DNA from 3 places in the Anaerobacillus sp. 63XJN7_5_ISO-PGPR-S23-430 genome. Region 1 is predicted to be linked to each of the others. Evidence: a T-box and tRNA genes for the amino acid it is inferred to sense, from the RefSeq annotation. Region 1 holds a T-box; the other regions hold tRNA genes.
What was found. A T-box is a leader RNA that pairs with one kind of tRNA and senses whether it is charged. The one in region 1 lies ahead of argS (arginine--tRNA ligase), so its partner is inferred to be a tRNA-Arg.
Positions count from the first base shown of each region.

Region 2: it has a tRNA-Arg gene. The T-box ahead of argS (arginine--tRNA ligase) is inferred to sense a tRNA for this amino acid. The anticodon was not compared.
Region 3: it has a tRNA-Arg gene. The T-box ahead of argS (arginine--tRNA ligase) is inferred to sense a tRNA for this amino acid. The anticodon was not compared.

Region 1 covers NZ_CM149686.1:708,732-715,454, forward strand. Annotated here, with positions in the region: gene AC0VYJ_RS03875 (spore germination protein) at 1-191, opposite strand, end outside; gene AC0VYJ_RS03880 (hypothetical protein) at 470-670, shown strand; T-box leader at 715-929, shown strand; gene argS (arginine--tRNA ligase) at 984-2,669, shown strand; gene AC0VYJ_RS03890 (TraR/DksA C4-type zinc finger protein) at 2,700-3,431, opposite strand; gene AC0VYJ_RS03895 (hypothetical protein) at 3,582-4,058, shown strand; gene ctaG (cytochrome c oxidase assembly factor CtaG) at 4,478-5,383, opposite strand; gene AC0VYJ_RS03905 (ArsR/SmtB family transcription factor) at 5,673-5,999, shown strand; gene AC0VYJ_RS03910 (hypothetical protein) at 6,114-6,236, shown strand; gene AC0VYJ_RS03915 (hypothetical protein) at 6,263-6,403, shown strand; gene AC0VYJ_RS03920 (NUDIX hydrolase) at 6,548-6,723, shown strand, end outside.
Region 2 covers NZ_CM149686.1:3,518,207-3,524,929, forward strand. Annotated here, with positions in the region: gene AC0VYJ_RS18415 (sugar-binding transcriptional regulator) at 1-882, opposite strand, end outside; gene AC0VYJ_RS18420 (glutaredoxin family protein) at 1,032-1,268, opposite strand; gene rpoN (RNA polymerase factor sigma-54) at 1,353-2,648, opposite strand; gene AC0VYJ_RS18430 (hypothetical protein) at 2,841-3,122, shown strand; tRNA gene AC0VYJ_RS18435 (tRNA-Arg) at 3,285-3,363, opposite strand; gene AC0VYJ_RS18440 (YhjD family protein) at 3,666-4,052, shown strand; gene clpP (ATP-dependent Clp endopeptidase proteolytic subunit ClpP) at 4,217-4,801, shown strand; gene AC0VYJ_RS18450 (HPr family phosphocarrier protein) at 5,008-5,262, opposite strand; gene whiA (DNA-binding protein WhiA) at 5,585-6,526, opposite strand; gene AC0VYJ_RS18460 (gluconeogenesis factor YvcK family protein) at 6,567-6,723, opposite strand, start outside.
Region 3 covers NZ_CM149686.1:25,739-32,461, reverse strand. Annotated here, with positions in the region: gene AC0VYJ_RS00140 (cysteine hydrolase family protein) at 1-162, shown strand, start outside; gene AC0VYJ_RS00135 (hypothetical protein) at 198-1,184, opposite strand; gene AC0VYJ_RS00130 (hypothetical protein) at 1,267-2,529, opposite strand; tRNA gene AC0VYJ_RS00125 (tRNA-Arg) at 2,715-2,790, opposite strand; gene AC0VYJ_RS00120 (homogentisate 1,2-dioxygenase) at 2,897-4,054, opposite strand; gene AC0VYJ_RS00115 (fumarylacetoacetate hydrolase family protein) at 4,017-4,946, opposite strand; gene AC0VYJ_RS00110 (flavin reductase family protein) at 4,952-5,581, opposite strand; gene hppD (4-hydroxyphenylpyruvate dioxygenase) at 5,624-6,723, opposite strand, start outside.

The DNA of each region.
Region 1 (6,723 bases):
TCTAAATAAGCAAGTAGGCATTTCACATCCTGAACCGTAATATTTCTGAATTTGATATCTTCTGTATTATGAAATTTTGCTTTTATATATTCTTTGTTCTCTTCAAGAGAATAGTATGCATCATGTGATTCAGTAGCAGTTGGAATTTGGTAGGACTCATTTCGAATTGATTTTCGTTTGCTTCGTCTCACAATGCACCCTCCTCAATAAAATTAGATAGGTATAGGTTGTTATAATAATTGAGAAGTTATGTATACGAATTGAAATGAATCATTCATAAATGATTTAAAAGAGTTATAAATGCCTTGTGATAGGTCTATAGTCTTTGTTATCCCGTGATTGTTCTCGTCGTTTACTGGTCTTTTGTAGGGTTTTAACATAATTCAAATCGAGTCTTGTCGAATGAGTGCAAATACATTGTTAAGGTGGTGTATAATACGGATAACTTATCCGGAAGGTGGTTCTAACGATGACGATTAAAAATGTTCAAAAGGAAAAATTGGCAGTTGATCGGTGTATGAAGCATTTAGAGGTCGTGAACGTAGAGCCAAAAGTAAGACAGCTGATTTCCATGTACTTAACATCCATTTATCGAGAAGGGTATCAGGAAGGTTTTGCTGATGGTGAAAAAAATGGATATTCTGAATCGGAAAAAGGACTTATAAAATAAGTGGTTGAATTTATATGGAAGTCGGCTATAATAAGACTAATATTGTATCGTCAATGCGAAAGAGAGTAGTGTTTGTATACGGATAAAGCGATCCGGGGATGGTGAGAGCTCGGAACCTTAGCAGGCATGAACCGGACTTTCAAGACACTGTTTTGAATTAAGTAGAAGCAGTCGGACTCCCCGTTATAGAGTGAAGTAGGCTCAAATCGTTTTATTGAGCAATCAGAGTGGTACCGCGGAATTCATCTCCGTCTCTTTTATAGAGACGGAGATTTTTTTATAGGCAAATGGATATACAAATAGGAGGGAATGTATGAATTACAAAGAATTATTTGCACAACAACTTTATCAAGCATGTGAAGAAGAAGTGAGCTTTCTTAATATTCTGCAGCGAATTGAACTGCCTAAGCATGACTCTTTAGGTGACTATGCCTTCCCATGCTTTGATCTTGCCAAAGTGAAACGAATGGCTCCTCATCAAATTGCGAAGGAGCTTGTTACTGACATTCATGAGTCAGCCTTTGAAAAAGTAGAAGCTGTTGGGCCTTATGTTAATGTGTTTCTTAATAAAAAAATGGTTAGTACTGAGGTAATAAGTCGCATTGTACGTGAGGGAAGTGAGTACGGTGCTTCTAATGTAGGAAAGGGAGGTGCCGTGACGATTGATCTTTCCTCACCTAATATAGCGAAGCCCTTCTCAATGGGCCATTTACGCTCAACCGTTATTGGAAATTCATTAGCGCTAATTGTTGAAAAAGTCGGCTATCGCCCCATTCGCATTAATCATCTTGGGGACTGGGGAACTCAGTTCGGCAAATTGATAACGGCCTACCGAAAGTGGGGGGAGGAGCAAAAGGTTCGTGAGCAAACGATTAAAGAACTCCTTAAGCTCTATATTACATTTCATGAAAAAGCGGAATCAGATAATGGTCTTGAAGATGAAGGACGTAAGGCATTTAAAGAATTAGAAGAAGGTAACCCAGAAGCCGTTTCATTATGGAAATGGTTCCGTGAAGAATCTCTTAAAGAGTTTGATCGAATTTATGAGCTTATGGGGATTACCTTTGATTCAACAAATGGGGAAGCATTTTATAATGATAAAATGCAGAGTGTCATTGATCTACTTGAAGAAAAAAATCTCTTAGTTGAATCTCGTGGCGCCATGGTAGTAGAACTTGGAGAGAGCTTACCACCATGTCTAATTAAGAAGAAAGATGGTGCCACACTTTATGCAACCCGTGATCTCGCTGCAGCCATTTATCGCTATGAAACATATGGATTTAGTAAGGCTCTCTATGTCGTAGGAAATGAACAGAGTCTACATTTCAAACAATTATTTGAAGTATTAAAGAAAATGGGATTCGATTGGGCAGATCAAATGCACCATATTAACTTCGGAATGATGTTAAAAGATGGAAAGAAAATGTCGACAAGAAAAGGGAAAGTAGTATTGCTAGAAGAAGTGTTGACTGAAGCAATCGAGCTTGCAAAAGTAAATATTGAAACCAAAAATCCTAGTTTAGAAAATAAAAACGCGATTGCTGAACAAATTGGGGTAGGGGCCGTTTTGTTTCATGACTTAAAGAATGATCGTCGAAATGATATAGAGTTTTCACTTGAAGACATGCTACGTGTTGAGGGTGAAACTGGTCCGTACGTGCAATATACTCATGCGCGTGCTTGTTCTATTCTACGCAAAGGGGATTTTCATTCCAATGATCATATAAAAGGTCTCGAAGATGAAGAAGCCTGGTCAGTTGTGACAAAGCTGCTTAGTTTTCCAAATGTAATTGAAAGAGCAGCAGCTGAATACGACCCTTCTCAAATCGCAAAGTTTGTCCTTGACCTTTCACGTTCTTTTAATAAATACTATGGACAGATTCGTATCTTAGATGACCCATCCTGTAAACAAGCGAGATTGCAGCTGGTGTCAGCTGTCTCCATTGTTTTACAAGAAGGCTTGCGATTGTTAGGACTACATGCACCAGAAGAAATGTAATAAGACAGCCCGTTTTTAGGGCTGTCTTATTTAGATGAGGTCACTATCTTCGATTGTACCCTGACTTGCCTTCTGGTCATGATCATCCAGTAAGTCTTCATAACGTTCATGACGTTGATTTGGAATCACTCCAGATGGTTTGCCATCTAGATCGGCTGATAAAAATGATTCGATTTCCTCGACATACCCGACAGGCTCATTGGAATCAATATACATTTTGTCATAGTTCATTTCCTGAGCGTTAAAGTCTGAAGGTGTTTCGGATGTTCCATACTTCGCAGCTCGTTGCCATGAATCTTCAGCGTCAAAAAAGGTAGCATCGTTAGTGTCGTTTACATGTTCCTCCAAGGAATTGCCAAGTACACCTTCTTCTGCTGGTCTTCTGTCTGATGTCTTTTGTGATGGACTATGTTCTACACATGTGGAAGCTGTTGGAAGGGCAGCGAGTCTTTCTGTTGAAATATCATTTCCACAAACTTCACATATGCCATATTTTCCATTTCCAATTCGTTCAAGGGCCTTTGTCAGTTCTGCTAATTCTGTTTTTGCATGTTCATTTAGTGATAGATCTTTCTCGCGTTCATATAATTCTGTCGCCGTATCGCCAGGGTGATTATCGTAATTGGATAGTTCACCTGTAGAATGTTGAGCAAAAGACTGAGAAGCACCAAATTCATCGTTTTCATCTAATTCATCACTAAGAGCCAGGATGCGTTCTTGAATCATTTTCTTATATGAACGAAGTTGGTTCGTTGTTAACATAGTCAATTCTCCTTTCTTTTTCTTATATCCGTAGTATGGATCAAAAAGAAGGGTGCTACTTCTGAAAATAATTCCATGAGAGTTGGATGAAATACCAGTAATATGGAAAAGGTAAAAATGTAGCTGAGACAATAAGAAGCTGGTGATGGGATGAACAGAAAAGTAAATCCAATTGAAGTTCTCTTGTGGAGTATTGCCTTTCCCGGGTTTGGACAAATCATTAATAAGAATTACATAAGAGGTGCTTTTTTTATTGGGCTTGAGTTTTTGATCAATGTGAATGCAAATCTTAATATGAATATTCTCTATAGTTTTCAAGGTAAGTCCGTCCAGGCAATTTCAGTTACAAATTATGAATGGGCTATGTTTTATCCTTGTGTTTACATGTTTGCGATTTATGAAAGCTATCTAGGTGCTATTGAAAAAGCAGGGAAACTACCAGGTGATTACCTGTCTTTACCCTTTGTATGTGGAGCGTATTTTTCTACGGTGGCTGTGATTGTATCGAATTTAAGAACAGAGCCTTTTGTTATTCCACCGACCTTTGTTGCTATTATAGGTATTGTTATTGGGGTAGTAATTGGGGGCGGATTACGACAATTGTTAAGACGGAAGGGTATGCAATAACAAAAGCCATGAAGCAAAGTGCTTCATGGCTTTTTGAACGGGACGGTTTTGGTTTTCGGTGTCTAGCTACAGTGGGCAGACACTCGGTCACTTCACCTTTTCATCCGAACACAAAGACCGTGTTCAAATGAAAAGGCTCCAGTGCCTGCCGTGTCTAACCGCCCACTTCCGCTTTTCGGTGTCTAGCTGCGCGGGCCAAATCCTCCGGCTGTTTCGCCCAATCGAATGAGACAAAGAGCGTCTCAATCTCATGGGCTCCAACATCCTGCGGATTTAGGCGGGCCCGCTCCGCTTTTCGGTGTCTAGCTGCAGTGGGCAGGGTCTCGATCGCTTCAGCCCATAAAATGAACACAAAGACCGTGTTCTTTTTATGGGCCTCCAGCGCTTGTCGACCCTAACCGCCCACTTCCGCTTTTCGTTTAAATCTCACTGATTCGGAATTCTGGTGATTGTAGTTCTTCGGCGTCTTTTTCTCGTTCTCTTCTTGCCCATTGGAAGAAGATGTAGCCTAGTGCGGTGCCGTATGAGAGTTCTTGGATGATTTTCATGATGATGCCGCCTAGCTGTTGGTCTTCCATGATGCCTAGTGGTTTGAATTGGTCAAATAGTTCAGGTGAAACGGTCGTGCCGGTTGGTACGCAATATCCCATTGCATTAGCCCAAATCGTTGGATCTGTATATGTAGCGTATAATGGAGTAGTTGCGAAAATAATGAGAGCACATGCTGGTGTGAGTAGGACACCATCTGCGAAGATGTATCCAAGTTTTTTAACACCTGATAACGTATCGTATTCTGGTATTGGACAAACAAGTGGCCACCACATAGCAAAGGCTGTCAGGATTAGAGCGGCTTTATAGAAATTCTGAGCCGTATAGTGCACCATTAAGTAATCAAAGATTTCTGGGATATGATAGAAAGAAAATAACCCGTTAAATAAAAGCAGTGAAATAATAGGGAATGTGAAAAATTTAAAGATTTTACGAATCACTTTGATATTTAGCAGTGGACGTAGCAACCATGCTGGGGTGCCTACTATCATGAGTGGTGGAGCGACTAAATATACGAGCGCCATCTCAGTCATATGGATGCTGAGTAATAAATGCCCCATAAGTGATAGTGGACCGCCAAGTCCGAGATAAAATAAGAAAACCCCGATTAAGAAAAAGATCTTTTTGTAAAGGGGAATCGGTGCTGAGTCTTTAAAGCTATTTTTCCAAGGTCCTGTTAGAAGTAAGTAGAATCCAGCAATAACGATTGCAGCTACCATAATTCCAGGACTCCATAAAGCACTAAACGAAAATGTGCTCGATAATTGTTCCCACATTAGGAACACCTCCATCTATGATCATAATGCCTGACAGTAAATGTTGACCGTTTTCATCATACCATATCATCTTCTTGCATCCTATCTAACGATAAGAAAGCCTTTACTTTTTCTTCTTACTCTATTGTAAAAAGGATTTCCCATTAACTCAAGGCGGGTTCTACATTTTGTGTGAAGGAATCGTGACAGGCTTCCTCATCTAAGTTGACAATAGTGAAAGGTCTTTCATACAATGGCAACAGAATGGTATATGAATGTATGTTCATGTAATGAGGGAGAGGGGATCGTTTTGGATAATCATGGGCAGGATGTGGCAAAAGAACAATTGGATCTAGATGAAGAAACACTTTTTATTGTTTCGCAAACTTTTAAAGCTTTGGGAGATCCAACGAGGATTCGGATATTAAACTTGTTGGCAGATCGGGAATGTGCTGTAAGTGAAATAGCGGATGCTCTGCATCTTTCTCAATCGACTGTTTCTCATCAGCTTCGCTTTTTGAAGAACTTACGCTTAGTAAAGTTTAGAAGAGCCGGCACGAGTATTTTTTATTCTCCTGATGATCAGCATGTGATGGCACTGCTTCACCAGGCGATCCACCATGCCTGTCACGATTAATCGCTCTGTATGGTAGAATTGTACGGAAACGTTCAAGAAAAATGGACGGTAATGAAGTGAAGTTTCGTTATACTATTATTTGAGTGATTGATAAAGTGAAAGGAGAATGGCTTCTTGTTATCTAAAATTAAACAGCATAAAACAGAATCCGCTGTTATTTTCCTGGCCTTTGTTCTGCCTTTTATAACGATGATGGTCATTGGAGTATTATCCATCTATTTATCATACAGCGGGTAGTACGGAATTAGAAAGGTGGACAAAATATGGATATAGGGTCGATTCTAGTTTATATGTCAACAGGGCTATTTTTTGTAGTGTTTGGTTTATTTGGGTTTTTCTTGTATATGTTAAAGAGAAAAGAAAAAACGGTAGAACATGGGGAGATGGACAACCATGAGAAATAAAAATATTCGCCTTCTTATTATTTTATTAGTTCTTTGTGCTGTCTGGGGTGTAGCCTTCTGGGTTTGGGCGTTTGCCACCGCATAAAAAGCCTTTTCGAGAGATCGAGAGGCTTTTTGTTTGATTTCAATTCTTTAGGAGGTACTATGGACTATATTCAACAAATAAGAGCGTTAGTTGGGAGTCGGCCATTAATTCTACCTGGTGTTGCGATTTTATTATTTGATCATACGAAGAGCAGGCTATTGTTACAGAAGAGAACAGATAATAAGCTATGGGGATTAACAGGTGGATTTATGGAGCCGGGAGAATCTTTTGAAGA
Region 2 (6,723 bases), 1.5 Mb from region 1:
ATCTTCGAGCTGCAGTCCGATCGTTTTCACTTTATGAACGACTTCACCAGACTGATTGAAGTAATACCCGAACGCTTCAGCGACAGCATCCTCACGCTCAATCTTATTAATAACATCAAGCGTAGATTTACGCCTTTGCGCCATCGTTCTAGCTTCCCCAATCCCATGAACCACAATACCGGCAGACTTGATAATCTCAAGGATATCTTTCACGCCAGGCTCTTCAATAAGGGATTGGTATGCTTCTTCGCTCAATTGATCTGGAACATGAAGCAAACGGTAGTCAGTATGGGCTTTTCTTGCCATTTTCGCACAAATTGTGTTGGCCTGATTTTCAACCTGTTCTCCTAGGCCCCCTCGAGCCGGAACAAACAGCGTCCCTTCCATATCTGAGGAAGGAATCATCATATCAGCCACACCTGCGAGCGTGGTACCGCCTGTTACAGCAATCACTCTATCTTTTAGCTGAAACTTTTTCAAGCGTCCCACAGCGGCTCTGCCCATTTCTTTCTTTACCCAGGGGGTCACATCACTATCACCAGGGACAATAAATACTTCCGGAATGCCAAGTTTATCTTTCAAGCGTTTCTCGAGATTATCGAGCCCGGAAACTTCATCCATAACCGGTTCAAGCTCAAGAAGTAGCTGTTCGCCTTCCTCCGTCAGTTGCATACCTTGTACAGACATATGTAGGAGCCCCTGATCTTTAAAGAAAGTGACTTCGCTTCTGAGAACTCGTTCGGTTATACCCAGACTGTTCGCAAGACTTCTACGGCCAATTGGCTGCATTAGCCTCAACTGTCTTAATACCCGAAAGCGCTTATTCATAACATCTAACATGTCCGGCAATAATTTTTGTTGAAGTGACAATAATGAGCGCATAATTCGTCTCCCCTGCTGTTCTTCTTTTCCTCGAGACGTATTATGTCCCGCTTAGACATTTTTAGTCCCACCTGGATCAAAAAGAACTTCTTACAATTTTCATTGTAGCAGTTGCCAAAAGTATGGGCAACTATGTTATACTGAAATCTTTAAAGTAAGCGTTTTCTTATCGATTTTTTTGAAATGCGACCATAATCCACTACTTCCTCATCGATTTCAACGACGGGGATCATCAGCATAAACTTTTCTAACAGTGCCTCATCCTTATAAATATCAACTATCTGAAGAGAGAACATTTCCTCTTCCTGAAGCTCAAGAAGTAGTTCATATGCTTCATCACAAAGTGGGCATGTCTCTTTCGAATATAAAATAACCGATTTTTCCACACGTTAAACCTCCCTTCATTACTTTACTAGTTTACTCAGACAGCCTTTCGAACGCAAAAAAAAAAAAAGCGACTAGTGTAGCCGCTACGAAAATCGTTTTCGTTTCGATGAGCTTAAGATCTTTAACTCATCTCGATACTTTGCAATCGTACGCCTCGATACTTCAATCCCTTTCTGGATATGAAGAGCTTCTACAATCTTTTGATCTGATAATGGTTTCATCTTATTCTCGTTCTCCACAAGTTCCTTAATGAATAGCTTTACACTAGAGGAAGAAGCAGCTTCTCCAGACTCACTAGACAGTTTGGAAGTAAATAAGTCCTTTAAGGCGAAAAGACCATGTGGCGTTTGAACGTATTTGCTTTTAATCGCTCGACTTACCGTGGACTCGTGGACATCTGCTTCCATCGCTACTTCCCTCAAGGTTATTGGTGAAAGCTCACTAATCCCATTTCTCAAAAAATTTTGTTGGTGAACAATAAAAACGCCCATTATTGCTCGAAGCGTTTGCTTTCTTTGCTCAATACTTTTTAATAACCAGCTGACTTGCTGATATTTATCCTTTAGATACTCTTCCGCTTCGTTATTTTTAAAAGAACGGTAGGCGTTGCTCACTTTCATTGCTGGTAAATCGTCATCAAGTAATGCAATAGAGAATCTACCATTTTTCTCTTCTATCATGACATCTGGAACAATGTAGGATGGTTTATCAATACCCCACTTTGATCCTGGACGAGGATCGAGATCAGCTACTATATCCGCAGCCCGCTGTATCTGCTCCACAGGAACATGAAATTCTCTCGAGAGTTCACGATATTTCTTTTCTGCTAGCGCTTTCAAATGATAGGAAACAAGATCTCGAGCAAGCTCGAAAATTTCTCCCGACTCATTTAACTGTAAAAAGAGACATTCGGAAAGTGAGCGCGCCCCTATACCTGGTGGGTCAAGTAATTGAATCTCTCTAATGGCTTCAGTGATCTCAAAGTGCTCGACATTAAAGTAATTCATTACCTCCGTCTCATTTATTCTTAAGTAACCACTTTCATCAATATTATCAATTAAATAATGCACAACGGCTTCCCTTTTACGTGGAAAGTGTAGACACCTCGCCTGATCGTGTAACTCATCATGCAAACTTTTTCTTGTTTCAGCGTATTCGAGTGGATCTTTTTTAAGCCCCGTATCATAAGAGCGTTTTGAAGAACGAACGCCACCATCCCATGAAGGGGAGTGTAATTCAATTAATGGATTTTCAAGAGCCTGTTCTTTCACGTACTCCAGTAATTCGACCGTAGAATATTGGAGTATAGAAATCGCTTGATGCAACTGGGTTGTCATGACTAATTTCGTTGTCTGCTTTTGTATCAATCCTAATTCCATCGCAATCCCTCCACCTTCATCATACTATATCGCTTCATTTTATGGTATGAAAAAAATGAAAATGACCAGAATTTTCTGTTTTTTAAAAGGGGATTTTGACACCATTTTTAAAGAAAATGATGAAATAGCCCGTCCCTTAGTCAAATTTCTACATAAACTGTCTTATAGAGAGAGAAAAAGGAGGCAAATGCCATGGATTTAGCTGTATATGGAATTGCTTTGCTTCCAGTCATCATTGGAGTTGTACACCTTTTTAAGGTGTTTGGTTTTCCGGTAAGGTTCTTACCGATTCTTTCCATTGGAATCGGAATTGTAATGAGCCACATTTATGTTGAACCGGAAGACTTCAAAAAAGCCTTCTTTATAGGATTATGGCTTGGACTATGCGCTACTGGAATGCACTCAGGCTTCAAACACACGATGAGTGGAGCAATCAGCAAAGGACATGACGATGACAAAGATAAGCCCTGTTAGAAGGTAAGACTGATCGCAAGAAGAGTGGACGAGTTCTACTCTTCTTTTTTTTCTGTTCAAAATGAAGGATACTATTCATTCCCTGGATCTAAGCGAACAAAGATGACATTTATCATAAAAAAATCCCCTTCACACTAGCGAAAGGGATTGGAATTATGTATTTGGTGCGCCCGGAGGGATTCGAACCCCCGACTGACGCGGTACCGGAAACCACCGCTCTATCCGACTGAGCTACGGGCGCGCTTCATTAGCGCAAGGATTATTATACGATATGCCCCCTTTTTTTGCAAGGTGAATTTCATAGCTTCCAAGTGACGATCAATGAGTAATCAATAGTGTATAAGAGCATTTTATCTATACCATGTTAATGAACGCTGTTGCTTTTTTGCTCTGGTGAACGGTGAGATATTAACAATATTGGCCAAAGCTATTATCCAAACATTTCATTCATATCATAGAAAAGGTATCGCTTCAGTTCTTGACGTCTCACCTGTCTCATAGTAAAGTTATACCAAACATATGTTCTGTTAGGTGGGGATGATCATGTTCCAATTAAGTAAAGAAGAAACGAAGGCATTAAGAAACTACCTCTTACTTCCTTACCTGAAAAGAGTGCTGGAAATTGACACGAAATGGGTGAACCATTCGAAAATGAAACTTCCGCGCCCTTATCTGGAACTAATTCATGCCGCTATAACGTTAGCCTCCTCTGACTTAAAATGGGCAAAAGCAATGCTTCATGATAGAGGAATCCGCGTCTATATAGAAGATACGAAAGAAGATGTTGTGATTTGCAAAGTATATTGTCGAGGTTACAATCAAACATACCGCTATTCTTCCATTCAAATACGTAATCAGGTAGAAAGACGAATTTTAGCCTACTTTTTAGCAGACGATCGATTAAAAAAAAGGAACATTCGCTCTGTTTAAAATAAAGGGATGCGGGGAAAATGGGTGTATGTGGTTAAAGAAAAATCAAACCCTTTTCATCGTTTAAAAAATAGGACAGCACTTTATTTGACCTATACTGACCTTTTAGGTATGATGAACATACAGCAACTACATATTCCACAAATATAAGGGAGGAATTTAAAATGGTTTTAATTCCAACGGTAATTGAACAAACAAACCGCGGTGAGAGAGCGTACGACATTTATTCTCGTCTTCTTAAGGACCGTATTATTATGCTAGGAACAGCAATTGACGACAACGTATCAAACGCAGTCGTTGCACAACTTCTTTTCCTTGCTGCTGAAGACCCAGATAAAGACATCTCACTTTATATCAACAGCCCTGGTGGTTCAATCACTGCAGGTATGGCGATTTACGATACTATGCAATTCATTAAGCCAAAAGTATCAACAATCTGCATCGGTATGGCTGCTTCAATGGGTGCCTTCCTACTTGCTGCTGGTGAACCTGGTAAGCGCTATGCTCTACCAAACAGTGAAGTAATGATTCACCAACCGCTCGGTGGTACTCAAGGTCAGGCTTCTGACATTGAAATTCACGCAAAACGCATCATCCAAATGCGCGAGAAGCTAAACAAAATTCTTTCTGAGCGCACAGGTCAACCACTTGAAACAATCGATCGCGACACAGATCGTGACCGTTTCATGGAAGCGACTGAAGCGAAAGAATACGGCTTGATTGATGAAGTAATGGAAAAGAAAGCATAAGATAGACCCTAAAAAGCCTTTCCCTACATTGTTGGGAAAGGCTTTTTCTTTCTTAGAATAGGCGTTGTTTTTGAACCATCTGCTATTTGAGCAGCCAATGAACCACAATGGATGATCCCACTCTCTATAACTCTATTCTCTTAAGAATGTTTCGCAACGTTAACAATTTAATGCAAAACAAAAAACTGGCACACAGCCAGGTTTTGCTAATCTTTTTGAATAAAATCAATTAATGAAGACATCGCATCTTCTTCATCATTACCATCAACAGTTAAAATAACAGAAGAACCAGTACCAACAGCAAGGCTCATGATGCCCATGATGCTTTTGGCATTAACTTTTTTACCGTCCTTCTCAAGGAAGATATCCGAGTTAAATCGGTTTGCTTCCTGTACAAACAGAGCTGCTGGACGTGCCTGTAATCCTGTATCCAAAGTAACCACAACTTCTTTTTGAATCACTTGTTCATTCCTCCCCTTATTTAAAACAGTCGATCAGAACACCAGAAGCGCTATACCAGTTTCCCTTGCACTCGCCACTTTCAAACTAAAGCTATGATAGCTCATTTTGTGGCCTCTCGATTTTAAATTTACTAAAGTGTTAAATTACCTAAAAAAGTAAGCGCTATCTCGAAAGGTGAAAAATTTAGAAAAACGCTATTTCCAATGCTTTCATTAAGAAAAATAGGGTTTTTCTTTGAAGATTCATGCTATCTATTGTACTGCTAGAAAACAACCTTCCACCATTATAGGTGGAAGCTTTTTTCTAACTTGTCCGAAAGGCTTAGGAGATCGGTTTACCATCACGAAGCTTATCTGCAATCTGGTCAATCTTTCGTAATCTATGATTGATTCCTGATTTACTAATAGCTCCTCCAGTAACCATCTCACCGAGTTCTTTCAGTGTAACATCTTGATGCTTCACGCGAAGTTCAGCGATCTCTCTTAACTTATCAGGAAGAATTTCTAAACCAACTTCCTTTTGGATGAAGCGAATATTCTCAACCTGTCGAAAAGCCGCGCCTACCGTTTTATTCAAATTAGCCGTTTCGCAATTCACGATTCGATTAACAGAATTCCGCATGTCTTTCATAATGCGTACATCCTCAAAATAGAGCAGCGCCTGATGGGCACCGACAACACTTAAGAACTCTGTAATCTTCTCGCCTTCTTTGATATAAACGATATACCCTTTCTTTCGCTCAAGCATTTTCGCATTTAATCCAAATTCATTCATTAAGTTACAAAGCGATTCCGTATGCTCTTCGTACATTGAGAAGATCTCAAGATGATAAGAGGTTTCAGGATGATTGATTGATCCCCCCGCAAGAAATGCTCCTCTTAGATAAGAACGTTTGCAACAAGACTTCTTGGTAAAATCCTTTGAGATTACTCTAGTGAACGTAAAGGCGTTATCCATTATACCGAGATCTTCAAGGAGATCTCTTGCTTTGGCTGAGACACGGACAATGTATACATTGTTTTTCTTCAGCCTCATTTTTTTACGGACAAGTAGTTCAACATCGAAGTTGTATATCCGCTTAATGAGCGTATAAATTCTTCTTGCAATGGCAGCATGTTCAGTCGGAATGTTTAGAATCAGCTGTCTGTTACCAAACGAGATCGATCCATTCATTCGAATAAGTGCTGCTAGTTCTGATCTTGCACAGCAAGGTTTACTTTCTAACTGCGTCAATTCTTTCTTTGTATCAGCAGCAAATGACATTGCCATCCCCCCTTTTTCATGCAGGGGCCCCACTGACCCATCATGATCTTTTATCGTCTAATAAGGATAAAAGAATCGATGATATTTCCTTCGCATCATGGCGTACATATTTCTCATCGTATTGAATAATTTTATCACTGATTACATGAAAACCAAAGCTCTTTAGACGATTTTCGTCATATTGCACAACCTCTGCT
Region 3 (6,723 bases), 680 kb from region 1:
TCTGATTGCTGTGCCTCTAACGTTAAGGAGGATAATGACTATGCCCTCCGCTTAATGGAAGGAAACTTAAAAGCCATTACACAAGCTTCAACTGAATTGGATATTGACAACCTTATTGAAAAAGCGAATCAGCGAAATACAACAACAGCTTATGAAGGATAACAAAATCCCCTCTTCCATAGAAGAGGGGTCATTTGTTATGAGCTTGTTTGAAAATAAGCCGGTCTTTGTTCAAAAGCAGCATTTAAATACGTAACCATTAATTTATCATCGAAAAGCTTGCTACCTTTACGAAGACTCTGACAGTAGCCGTCTCTAAACTCAAGACGATCGATTAAAAACGAATTGCCGAATCCGCTATTTACTGTAACTTCAATCACACGTTCTTTAGCCGCAAAGGCAAGGGTCGTATCATTGATCTGGAAGCGAACTTCTTCAAGATATTTTGAATGGTAAAGACAGGTCATGCAGCGAACAACTTCATAATATCCCCCGTCAGTTGTCACACGCTCTGTTTTATATCGCTTTAAATCAGAATCGATGTACATCATCACATCCTGGACCTTTTTTGTCGAAATCGCCAGTTGGACGCTAGTATCCAAAGACTGATAGAAGCGTTTCTTAATACCAACCTTATAAAACACGAGACCCATACACCATATAACAAGGAGAACTGGTAACAAAATGGTCAGAACTTCCTTTTCGAAAATCGTCCAATCATAATACCAGATTAGAAAAAGAATGCTCACCGAAAAAAGGGTGCCAGCAAAAAAAGTCTGTGGTCGATAATCGCGGAAGTCTTTTTCTGCTGTTGCAAGTTCCGCTTTCAGCCATTCCAATTCATATAAATCAAAGCGCTGAAGCTCTTTTTGTTGCCAGGCTGCGTCTCTCATCCAGCCTTCTGAACGCTTATGATGCAAAAAACCCTTAAAAAAATTATGTAGATGTGAATTCGTCTCCATCTTCCGCTCAATCGTTTGCCTGAAAGCACGATCATATTGCCGAGCAATCGCGCTCATACCTTGAGCAATGATGAGAAGGATAAGCAATAATAAGAAAAGCTGTCCCCACGGATTATCTGAGAAAACAGATTTTATACCATCAACCACGGGAGAAAGCTCTGATTTAAGATTGATGCCAACAGCACGAAATAGTTCTGCCAAAGTCCCTTTCCAATCGTCCAACTTGAAAGCCTCCCAACTCTCCATACTATTTCTATCATATCACCTTTACGTTGCTTTAGCTTGCATTTTTTAACAATGAGCATTACTCATTCGGAGGTTTGATTAACCAGTTTGTTTTCACATACACGGGGAGATTCGTTAATTTAACTTGAATCATTTCAGACCGTTCATAAAACCCACGGTCAATCTTAAACGTCAATCGATCTTCTTCATCCCCAAGTAATCTCAAGTGACGTTTCTCATTCCTCTCATTGACGGTTTCTATCAAGATCTGATCTTTATACAACAAATTTAAGGAAAGACCTTCCGTAGCAATTTGATTCACTAGTAAGTGAAATGTAACTCCATGATCATCATAATAGAGAGTCTCCTTAACAATTTCAGCACCATACATCGTAGTGATAGGTTCATCTACTCGATGCGTGTAAGTCGATTCTTTAATCTGCTTATAAATTTCATATTGATTCGGATCAACTTCGAAAATGATTTCCTTTGAAGTTGCGCCAATCAGCCCATAGAGTTGGATGGCTTCGGGTAGCTCGGTTCCACTTGGAAAAGATACTGAGTATTGACCGCTGATCTCTTCTACTATTAGCGGCGCTATCTCTTTTTCATTGGTTGAGATCTTCAAATCCATATCAACAATTTTTGAAAGAGGAGAATTGATATTTAGTATGAGACGACTATCAGAGGGCGTCTTCTCCCATTGAGAAACAGTTACAATTGTTTCTACAAATTTCTTTGTTTCATTTATTTGTCTTGTGATCTTTTCTTCCTTTTCGTACTCATAAGACACAGGCACTTCAACGGTAGCAGATCGCTTTCCACTTACGATTGCCTTTAGTGCTCCATTCCATTTTTGAAGAGGCTCGTTTGTCTCAGAATGAGTAACAGCTTGAAACGTTCCCTTCATATAATAGTCATCTTCAAACAGTACACCTTCACCTGTTTCGACGAGTTCCAATACAGATGCTTTACCCGAACCATCTTCCATCACAAGTTGATCAATTTTAGGGAGATCTTCTCTATCTCTTGTTATGACAAACTTACTATCCGACACATCAACATGATAGAAAACAAAGACATTGTGTCGAGAGTACCAGAAGCTATCCACGTTTATTTTAAAATCTTTTGGTAGTGAAGGACCTTCATATGCTTGATAATCTCCTGACTTTATTGCTAGTTCAAGTCCAGGAGTGATGCTTTTAAAGTAAGGGACGATATCATCAGCCTTTTCCACAGTTAAAACATCATCGGAAATCTTCTTTTCCTTTCCGATAAATGTAAACGTGATAAAAGCTGCTCCTAAAAGAACAATGAGCATAAACCATTTACGCTTCCCCATCATCAGCTCACTCATTTCCAGTGAATCGTTCGTTACTCTTTCGCTAAATGGATTGGTGTTTCCTTTTATGAAGTTGGCTTTATAAATGATAGTGTTAAAGTAAAAAAAAGGGTGAGATGGATAATCGTAGAAAACTGAGGGTAAAAAGAACAAAATAAAAAACCCTTATCATATAAGGATTTAAATGGTGGCCCCGAGAGGAATCGAACCTCCGACCTGCGGTTTAGGAAACCGTTGCTCTATCCCCTGAGCTACGGGGCCGAATGAATAACATTATACATGAAAATACATAAAAGCAAAAGCATCGTGCAACATAATCATCGCGTGATCAAGTGATCACGCGACTGCCGTTCATTTCCCCAATTCGTTATTCTGTGACCCAGCTTTTCATATAATTCTCATCTTCATATTGCTGAACGTGTTCAATGACCTTAAGTGGTCGGAATGTATCGATCATTACAGCAAGCTCAAGCGTTTCTTTTTTGCCGATGCTTGCCTCAATTTTTCCTGGATGCGGACCGTGTGGGATACCTGAAGGATGAAGGGTAATCGACGCTTCCTCAATACCTTTCCGGCTCATGAAATTCCCCTCAACGTAGTAAAGCACTTCATCACTATCAACGTTGCTATGAAAATAAGGTGCTGGAATGGCGTCTGGATGATAGTCATAGAGCCTTGGCACAAATGAGCAGACGACAAAATTATGACCTTCAAAGGTTTGATGCACTGGTGGCGGCTGATGCACTCGCCCTGTAATCGGCTCAAAATCGTTGATATTAAACTTCCATGGATAAAGGTAGCCATCCCAGCCGACAACATCAAGCGGATGATGATCGAACATATGGCGGTGCAACCCCCCACGTGTTTTCGTTACTACTTCAAACGATCCTTTTTTATCAAAAGATAGAAGACGATCTGGCCCGTTGAAATCTCGTTCACAGAATGGACTGTGTTCCATCAGCTGCCCATATTCGTTTCGATATCTCCTCGGAGTCGTAATGGCACTGTTTGCTTCTAAAACCAACCAGCGATTATCCTCCCCTTTTGGAATAACGCGGTAAATGGTTCCAATTGGCATGACAATATAGTCGCCAGCTTCATAAGAGACTTCCCCAAACATCGTCTCGATTTTCCCTGAACCGTGATGAATAAAGAAAAGTTCATCGCCATCCCCATTACGATAAAAGTAATCCATTGTCTTCGTAGGATTCACGATCCCGAGAATCACATCTTCATTCCCTAGGAAATAACATCGATCGACAACCGCATCACCTTTTTTGTCGCACTGTGCTGTTCGGAAATGACGATGGCGAAGGGCGCTTTCTGTCTCATACTCTGGTGCTATATTCTTTAGAAAGGTCGCATCTGTCACCGCTGTTGGAAAATGGTGATGATACAAGATCGATTGAACACCCGAAAATCCTTTCGTTCCCATCACTTGTTCCCTGTATAAGGAACCATCTTCTTTTTTAAACGTTGTATGTCGTTTAGAAGGAACCTCTCCCATTTTTCGATAGTAAACCATACTCTTCCTCCTCCCCCACGACATTTGAAAGCGTGCCAAGGTTCGTAATAGCTAAATCAACTTTATCGCCGGACTGTAGAAAGATACGATCTGTCTGTTCAAGAATACACCCGCTTCCCACCGTGCCTGAACCGAGTACTTCTCCAGGATATAAGGTAACATTGCGGGAGGCCTGTTCAATGATCTCACCAAAGGAATAGTACATATCTTTCGCATTTCCCAAGGAATAACGCTCGCCATTTACGAATGCCTCCATTTGTAAATCAAGCTTCCCATGTTCCATAGGAAGCTCATCAATCGTTACTAGAAAGGGACCGAAGGAAGTAGCAAAATCCTTTCCTTTCGCTGGACCTAGGCCGACTTTCATTTCTTGTGCTTGAAGATCACGCGCACTCCAGTCATTCATAATCATAAAACCGAAAATGTAGTCTTTCGCCTGATTTGCTTTTATGTTGCGCCCTTCTTTTCCAATGACACATGCAATTTCTAATTCATAGTCTAGCTTTTCACATGCTTTAGGTCGTAGAATTACATCCCCTGGTCCTTTGACCGCAAGATGATTTGAAAAATAGAAGACCGGAAGCTCATACCATTCTTGCACAACACCAAGCCCTCTTTTCCCTCGTGCAGTGACCACGTGTTCTTCAAAGGCATAAAAATCTCGGATGCTCAGTGGACGCGGAAGAGGCGCATATAGAGTAACGTTTTCGAGTTCATAATCACCATTTATACATGCTTCAATAAGCGGTTGATAACGCGGGTAGTCGACAATGATCCTCATGAGATCTTCTGGAATAACACCATTAGAAGCCTCATGTAATCCGATAATACGCGAGTCCTTATAAATACCAGCTTGTCTTCTACCCTCTACTTCGAAAGTAACGAACTTCAACGGCCTCAGCTCTTTCCATCAGGAGATGTTTTTCGTCTCAATGTAAATGTATCTGTTATAGATCTCGTATACTCCTGACCCGCTAAACGCCCAACTGGTTGGAGCATCTCCGTATCTATCTTGCCATCTTTATATAACTCATCACGCACGTGAACCATCACAACTTTTCCGATAACGAGACTACCTGAGCCTTCATGCTCACCAAACTCAACGATTTGATCAAGAACACATTCGAGCTGAACGTCACTCTCCTTCACTCTAGGAGGACGAATTAGCTCACTTTCTACTTTTGTAAGTCCAGCCTCCAGAAATTCATCCTTACCTTTTGGAAAAGGCGTAGCACACTCATTCATTTGTTCAGCAATTTTCTCACCAACGATATTGATCACAAACTCCTTTGATTCTTCAATGTTTAAGAGCGTATCTTTCTTATCTCCTGCACCAGCCTTTCGCATCGGAGAAAAGCAAACCATCATAGGATCCGCACATATCCCTGTAAAAAAGCTAAAAGGAGCAAGATTCGTCTCACCGCTCTCATCTATACTGGATACAAATGCGATCGGCCGAGGTAGAATAGATCCAATCAATAATTTATAGGCATCTTTCCATCCCAAAGTATTCGGTTGAACTTTCATGAAAAAGGCAACTCCTTCTTAAAGCAGATTGAAAATAATCTTCTATAAGTTGCCTCTTCGTTCCTGCTCTCGTTCAATCGCTTGGAACAACGCTTTAAAGTTTCCTTCTCCAAATCCTTTCGCACCCTTACGCTGAATAACTTCAATAAATAACGTTGGTCGATCGACAACAGGTTTTGTGAAAATTTGAAGTAAGTACCCTTCGTCATCACGGTCCACTAAAATTTTTAACTCGCGTAGTTTGCTTATCTCTTCATCAATCTCACCTACTCGCTCAGTAAGCGCATCATAATAATCATCTGGTGTTTCAAGAAACTCAACTCCACCCTCACGAAGTTTTGCAACTGTATCAACAATATCATTCGTCAGGACAGCAATATGCTGCACACCAGGACCATTGTAATAATCGAGGTATTCTTGAATTTGTGATTTACGTTTCCCATTTGCAGGCTCATTGATCGGGAATTTAATGCGTCCCCCATTGTGCATCACTTTCGACATTAACGCAGAGTACTCTGTGCTAATGTCTTCATCATCGAAATGAATCATTTGCTTAAAGCCCATCACATTTTCATAGTAAGAAACCCACTCTTCCATTGATTCCACGTTCCCAACGCAGTGGTCGATACCAAGTAACCCCGTTTCCTTTGAAGGGATTTTCCCTTCAAACTCCTTAAACCCAGGAAGAAAAAGCCCGGAGTAGTTTTTTCGTTCAACTAATGTATGAATGGTATCACCATAAGTACCAATAACCGCCATCTTCACTACGCCATGCTCATCTTTATATTCTTTCGGTGGACTTAGTTCAATCGCTCCTCGCTCAGCAGCTTCTTTGTAAGCGTTATCAATATTCTCTACAGTAAGAGCGATATCCTTAACGCCATCTCCGTGCAATTTGACAAACTCCGCAATTGGGTGATCATTCGACAGTGCACCTGATAAAACGAGACGAATGTTATTTTGCTGCAGCACATAAGATACTTTTTCACGATCCCCTGTTTCAAGCCCTGAATAAGCTACCGGCGTAAATCCAAACGCCTTACAAAAATAGTGACTAGCCTGTTTCGCATTTCCAACATAAATCTCCAAATAATCCACATCACGCACCGGGAAAAAATCAGCCGTTTCCTGTTGATTTTGAT